2 regions of the Undibacterium sp. Di26W genome follow, and region 1 is predicted to be linked to the other one. Evidence: riboswitches for the same ligand, from Rfam matches in the RefSeq annotation. Region 1 holds a riboswitch; the other holds the start of a gene.
The links. A riboswitch is a leader RNA that binds a small molecule or an ion and turns the genes downstream of it on or off. The one in region 1 is predicted to bind cobalamin.

Region 1 (3,706 bases):
GTACTCTGCAAGAAATTGTGCACGATAAGCGGCTTGAATACATTCAATTCAAAATTACCTGCAGCACCACCTATGCTAAGGGCCACATCATTGCCCATGACCTGGCAACACACCATGGTCACCGCTTCGCACTGGGTAGGATTGACCTTGCCCGGCATGATGGAACTGCCGGGTTCGTTTTCCGGTATCTGCAATTCACCCAGGCCAGAACGGGGGCCAGAAGCCAGCCAGCGTATGTCATTGGCGATTTTCATCAAGGCCACCGCCAGCGTCTTCAATGCACCGTGCGAACTGACCATGGCATCGTGGGCAGCCAGTGCGGCAAAACGATTGGGGGCGGCGACAAAGCTTATGCCTGTGTCTTGCGCCAGGCTGGCGGCAACGCGCTGACCAAATTCTGCATGGGTATTCAGGCCGGTACCAACGGCCGTGCCGCCGATGGCCAGTTCCTGCAAAGCCGGCAAAGTAAGGCTGATGGCCTGTTCTGCATGGGCCAGTTGTGCCACCCAGCCAGAGACTTCCTGCCCCAGTGTCAACGGTGTCGCATCCTGTAAATGGGTGCGGCCAATTTTAACGATGTCGGCAAATTCTGCCACCTTGGCGGTCAGCGAAGTGCGCAGTTGCTGCAGCGCTGGCAACAGTGACTGCGTTACCGTCAGGCAGGCTGCCACATACATGGCGGTGGGAAAGACGTCATTCGATGATTGCCCCATATTCACCTGATCATTCGGATGCACCAGGCGACTCATGCCACGGCTACCACCCAATAATTCAGAAGCGCGATTGGCCAGCACTTCATTCATGTTCATATTGCTTTGTGTGCCGGAACCGGTCTGCCACACCGACAGCGGGAAGGCATGCGGATGCGCGCCAGCCAGCACCTCGTCAGCAGCGCTGACGATGGCATCGGCGAATCTGGCATCCAGCAAACCAAGGTCACGGTTCACGATGGCACAACTGCGCTTCACACGTGCCAGTGCCAGCACCAGCGCATCCGGCATCTTTTCTGTAGAGATGGCAAAGTGATGCAGTGAACGCTGGGTTTGTGCACCCCATAATGCTTTTGCAGGTACGGCGATTTCACCAAAGGTATCGCGTTCCATCCTGTTGTCGGTATTGTCTTGGCTAGGTTTGCTGGTCATTGCTGTTTTCCTGGTTGATGGCACGCCATGTCATACCTCGCATCTTTCACTGATCAGATATCGGTATAGTGCGCTGGACAGACTGTGCTTACCAGATGTTGGCAAGCACCAATGGCTATCATGATACGCAATCTGGACCAAGTTTGCTTTTTACTCATTGGCAACTTTATACAAATTGCCCAAATCCAAGTGTGCTGAATTTTTTTCATCCATTCATATCGATTAACGTTTACGTAAACGTCAAGTCTTATGCTATTCTAAAAATAACAGGTGCACAGCCCAAGCTCTTGGGCCGTGTTAAACGGGAAAGTGGTCGTCGCTGGTCTATTCGAAGCCAGTGCCAAAGCCCCTGCTGCCTCCGCAACGGTAAGCGAGTGCGGTTACATCAACCACGCCACTGGTCATGCATGACTGGGAAGGCGATGTAACAAGACTTGCAAGCCCGGATACCGGCCTGTTGATCGCTGAGAAAAACACTGCGGAAGGCTGTGTTTGAAACGCTGCATGGGCCCGTCATCATGGCGGGCAGGTGCGTGTATTCAACATTGCTCTTTACTGTTTTTTCCCAAGGTCTGGTCACGTACGGAAGGTGCGTGGCGGGTGTGCGTTTTCACTACGTGCGCCCATGGCCAGGACAGTTGCTGCGGCAGGTTTCTGCACACAGTGGCTACCCTGTTTTCAGGCATCAGTGCGGCTGTTGTTGCGGGCAAAGCCCGCCGTCTGTCCGTGCATAATCAGGAAGGTTCAGGAAAGCATCATGACTACTCTTACCCAGGTTCCCAAGGTCAAACTGCTGATCAATGGCGAACTGCTTGAATCCAAAACCACGCAGTGGCGCAATGTGATCAACCCGGCCACGCAACAGGTGCTGGCCCATGTTCCCTTCACCACGCCGGATGAAATGCAGGCCGCAGTCGATGCTGCCAAGGCTGCTTTCAAGACCTGGCGCAAGACCGCAATAGGCACCCGCGCCCGCATCTTCCTGAAATACCAGCAACTGATACGCGAAAACATGGCCGAACTGGCTGCACTGCTGACGGCCGAACAGGGCAAGACCCTGGCCGATGCCGAAGGTGACATCTTCCGTGGTTTGGAAGTGGTCGAGCATGCCGCCAATATCGGCAACCTGCAAATGGGCGAAATCGCCAACAACGTCGCCAGCGGCGTCGATACCTATACCCTGAACCAGCCGCTAGGCGTTTGCGCTGGCATCACCCCATTCAACTTCCCAGCCATGATACCGCTGTGGATGTTCCCGATGGCGATTGCCTGTGGCAATACCTTCATCCTGAAACCATCCGAGCAAGACCCCATGGTCACCATGCGCCTGGCTGAGCTGGCCATGCAGGCAGGTATGCCACCTGGCGTATTAAATGTCGTGCACGGTGGCGAAGATATCGTCAATGCGATTTGCGATCATCCGGATATCAAGGCGGTGTCCTTTGTCGGCTCTACCCGCGTAGGCACGCATGTGTATCAGCGCGCCACCCTGGCGGGCAAGCGTGCGCAATGCATGATGGGTGCCAAGAACCACGCCATCGTCTTGCCGGATGCAAATAAAGAACAAACCCTGAACAACCTCGCCGGTGCGGCCTTTGGTGCGGCTGGCCAGCGGTGCATGGCGCTGTCCGTGGTCATCCTGGTGGGTGAAGCAAACCAGTGGGTGCCAGACTTGCTGGATCGTGCACGCAGCCTCAAAATAAATGCCGGTGCAGAAGCCAATACCGACATCGGTCCAGTCATTTCCTGCACCGCCAAAGAAAGGGTAGAAAACCTGATCGCACAAGGTATTGCCGAAGGTGCCAATCTGGTGCTGGATGGCCGTGCACCGCAAGTGCCAGGCTATGAACATGGCAACTTCGTTGGCCCTACCGTCTTCACCGGCGTCAAGCCCGGCATGCGTGTGTATGAAGAAGAAATCTTTGGCCCTGTGCTATGCATCATGCAGGCAGATACGCTGGCTGATGCCATCGCCATCATCAATGCCAACCCTAACGGCAATGGCACGGCACTGTTCACCCAGTCTGGTGCAGCGGCACGCACTTTTGAAGAAGATATTGATGTCGGCCAGATCGGTATCAATGTGCCTATTCCTGTGCCAGTGCCACTGTTTTCTTTCACCGGTTCGCGTGCATCCAAGCTCGGTGACCTGGGGCCATATGGCAAGCAAGTCATACAGTTTTATACCCAGACCAAAACCATCACGGCACGCTGGTTTGATGACAGCGTCAGTGCGGGCAAGGTGAATACCACCATCTCTTTAAAATAAGGAGATGGCCATGGACTTCGAATTGAATGAAGACCAGCGCGCCTACCAGCAATCTGCCCGCAACTTCGCCGCCCATGAAATGACGGCGCAAGCCGCGCATTGGGATGCCACGTCCCACTTCCCGCTGGACGTCATCGCCCATGCCGGGGAACTGGGATTTTGCGGACTGTATGTGCCGGAAGAGTTAGGTGGGCTGAGCCTGACGCGGCTGGATGCCGCCATCGTGTTTGAAGAGCTGGCGCGCGCCTGCCCTTCCACCACGGCGTATATCACCATCCACAATATGGCGAGCTGG
Region 2 (3,706 bases), on a different contig from region 1:
ATGGGCAGCAGCCCCGGCGACCTATCGCCCCGGTGCCGGTGAATCGGCGCAGGATGTGGCGCAGCGGGTGATTGCCTGGCTGGCTGATCTGCGTCAGATGCAATTGCCGGAAGCGCTGGTGGTGGCGCATGCCGGCATCATGCGCATGCTGCTGGTCTGGCAGGATGGCATGGCCGCAGATGAACTGGCGCAACTGGTTTGTACACAAAACCTCAGCCTTAGCTTTGGTGAATTTACAGAAATACTGGTGTTTGACAAATAATACAGATAGTATTTACGCAAGACCGACAGTAAAGCCATCAGCGCACCAGGCATAGCCATCGCATGATAGAACTCAGAAAATCACCCCGTGTCACCGTCACCTGGCGCTCTGGTATCAAAATGCCGGATGGCAGATTGATCTTCACCCGGGTGATCAATATATCGGCAGAGGGTGTGCTTTTGCAGTCGCCTGAAAGCCTGATTCCCCAGCGCAATTATCCGATGATGATAGAAATCCCCGGTATTGTGCAAGAAGCCGAGATCTATAAGGTTAGTTGCAAGGGCACGGTCAGGCATGCCATTCTCAGCGGTGACAGTTACAACGTTGGCATGCTGTTATCGGAAATGTCTGAATTGCATGCGCAACTTGTTGTTGCCTGGATATCCAAAACTGCGCATCTGGCCTGAAATCGGGTGGCCGGACAATGTTGGCAAGTCAAATCTGCTTTGTTTTCAATAAGTTAATATACTGATCTACCTCAGTTTTTAAACCCCCTGAACTTGCGGCTACCCCCGTCTGTCTATAGAATGGCGGGGTTTTGGTGCTCGCGGATATGTTCATATCTGCGGTTAAACGGGAAACACGACGCTTAGCTACGCTAGGCAAACGTATGCTGCCCCCGCAACGGTGTACAAGTTGCTGCAAAAAAACTGAATGCTTGTTTCTTAAAATTCAGATTTGTAGCCAGCCATTTTCCAATACCACTGTGCTATGTGCATGGGAAGGTCAGATGGTGATACTTGTCAGCCCGGATACCGGCCAGAATAAGTGAAGTAATACGGACGGGGAAATTTCGTGAGCACCTGACGCAGAACGCTGCGTCCGCTTCTGAGAACATGTTTACGATCTGTAGCGAGCGAGCGTCAGCGGGGTAAGGGTAACAAAAGCGCAGCGCAAAAAGCGGAATGTACTTCTAGTACATGAGCATTTTGAGCAGCGCATGAGCCTCGATCACGCACGCGCAGTAAGATCGGAAACAGGTTCTTAATCAGGCCACAGGCGCTGACGATACCGATATTCCTATTGCTTTTTCCATTGCAGCCTGCGGGGACGTCGGCTGCATGTTTTATTTTTTCTGAAAATCATGACATCTGTATTCAAACCGCTCGCCCTCAGCCTGGCCTTGGCCGCTGCATTCCCGTCTTCTACCGTCTTTGCACAAACTGCTGCAGTTGGCGCTGCTTCCAGCGTGGTCATTACCGCTGGCCGTCAGGCGCAAGCCGCCAAAGATGTGCTGGCTGACAATGTCGTCATCACTGCGGAAGACATCGCCAAATCCGGCGCGGCTTCCATCGTTGACCTGTTGCAGCAACAGCGCGGCATAGAAATTACCCGCAATGGTGGTCCTGGTACGACAGCTTCCGTTTTCATGCGTGGCGGTAATAACGCACAAAACGTGGTGTTGATTGATGGCGTACGCATCGGTTCGTCCACGACTGGTGGCGCTACCTGGTCTTCCATCCCGCTGTCACAGATCGACCGTATCGAAGTCGTGTACGGCCCTCTGTCCAGCCTGTATGGCGCGGATGCCATGGGCGGTGTGATACAGATATTTACTAAAAAGGGCACGGGCGTTATCACACCTACCGTATCGGCTGGTTTGGGCAGCTATGGCACACGCAAATTACAGGCAGGTTTTTTCGGTTCTGTTGCCAGTAATCTCAGCCTCAGCCTGAACGCGGGGCATGAAGAGAGTGATGGTTTCTCTGCCACCAAACCCGGAGTCGGTTCCAGTTATAACGCTGACAAAGATGGCTACAAGATGGATAGTTTCAATGGCCGCCTGGTATGGGAAATCAGCAAGGGTTATGAACTGGGTGCCAGTGTTTTGCGCAGCCGCAATGACGCACAGTATGATTCCGGTGCAGCAAAAGATGACCACAATATTGGCACGCTGGAAACCATCGCCATCTTTGGCCGTGGCAAGTTCACTGATGACTGGTCTGCATCGCTGCAATATGCAGAAACGGCTGACAAGGGTTTCAGCACAGGCTTTGGCACCAGCCAGATCGATACACGTCAGAACAGTGTCAGCTTCCAGAACGATATCCGTATCGGTAAAGACGTATTGCAACTGATCGCTGAAACGCGTGAGGAAAATGTTGATTCTGTTTCTTCAGGCTTGGCCACGGAGGGCATCAACGGCGCGAAACGCACGACGAATTCTTTTGCCGCATCTTATGTGTTCAAGCAAGATGCGCATCTGGCCAGCGCCAGCATCCGCAACGACCGCAGCTCGCAATATGGTTCCAATACCACGGGCAGCGTCGCTTACGGTTATCGTTTCACTGATGCGCTGCGCGTCAATGCCAGCTATGGCACCAGCTTCCGCGCACCAACTTTCAATGAACTGTATTACCCTGGTTATGGCGTTGCCAGCAACAAACCAGAAAAAGCAAAAAACGCAGAAATCGGTGTGTATTTTGAACAGGGTGATACGCAGTTGAGCGCTGTGTATTATCAGAACAAGGCAACGGACTTGTTGGTCTATGTTTCTGGTAACGATCCACAAGGTAAAGCTTATTGCCCAAACACGCCTAATTATTCTTTTGGCTGTGCGCATAATGTTAACAAGGCGACTTTGTCTGGCTTGACAGTTGGTGGTACAACCCGTTTTGCTGACCTGACACTGCGTGCCTCCATCGACATCCAGGACCCGAGAGACGACACGGCAAACAAACGTCTGGCACGCCGTTCCAAACAGCATGGTACGTTGGCTGCTGAATACGCGTTTGCGAATGCAAAAGTTGGCGTGGAAACCATCTACTCTGGCGACCGCTACGATGATGCTGCCAACTTGAGAAAATTGAGTTCGTATAATTTGTTGAACCTGTATGCGACGTATGAACTGGCAAAAAATACCACCGTGCTGGCACGCTGGAACAATGCTTTGAACAAAGACTATGAACTGGCAAGAAATTATGCGACGGCCGGTTCGAATGTATTTGTCGGTGTGAACTACGGCTTTAAATAAACTGAGTAAGTTGTTTAAGCTGATAATTAAGCTGACAAGTTTGACAGGGACGTGGCAGGGCATTGATGTGATTTGCCACGTTTCGGGCTGATTTTCTGATGTGCAGGCTGGTGTATATTGACTGGCGCTGCACATCTAAACCTGTTTTTCCTTTGGATCAGACCGATGATGGCGTCTTTTTTTTCTGCACGACAGCGTAAGCAATCTCCCGGGATGGCGGTCGCTCAACGTGCCGGACTGGTTCTCCCGATTTTATTGGCCGCCGCCATAGCTAGCATATTGATTGCCTGTGTGTGTGGTTCTGTGTCCCTGAGCTTTGTCGAGTTATGGCAAGCCTTGCTGGAATTGCTGCGCGGCCCGCCGACCAGCTTGCCCGGCAGCCTGCTGGATTTGCGCCTGGGTCGTGCGCTTACTGGTTTCGTTACCGGTGCCACACTGGCGCTGGCCGGTGTCATGTTGCAGGCCTTGTT

Region 2: it holds a riboswitch for cobalamin, as region 1 does, so the genes downstream of both, ACO0LM_RS18045 (TonB-dependent receptor domain-containing protein) here and ACO0LM_RS05520 (CoA-acylating methylmalonate-semialdehyde dehydrogenase) in region 1, are expected to answer to the same signal.

Annotation. Positions count from the first base shown of each region.
Region 1 covers NZ_JBMPOR010000003.1:256,626-260,331, reverse strand. Annotated here, with positions in the region: gene fumC (class II fumarate hydratase) at 1-1,142, opposite strand, end outside; cobalamin riboswitch at 1,394-1,614, shown strand; gene ACO0LM_RS05520 (CoA-acylating methylmalonate-semialdehyde dehydrogenase) at 1,900-3,411, shown strand; gene ACO0LM_RS05515 (acyl-CoA dehydrogenase family protein) at 3,422-3,706, shown strand, end outside.
Region 2 covers NZ_JBMPOR010000016.1:34,729-38,434, reverse strand. Annotated here, with positions in the region: gene ACO0LM_RS18055 (histidine phosphatase family protein) at 1-262, shown strand, start outside; gene ACO0LM_RS18050 (PilZ domain-containing protein) at 325-669, shown strand; cobalamin riboswitch at 785-1,040, shown strand; gene ACO0LM_RS18045 (TonB-dependent receptor domain-containing protein) at 1,347-3,236, shown strand; gene ACO0LM_RS18040 (FecCD family ABC transporter permease) at 3,450-3,706, shown strand, end outside.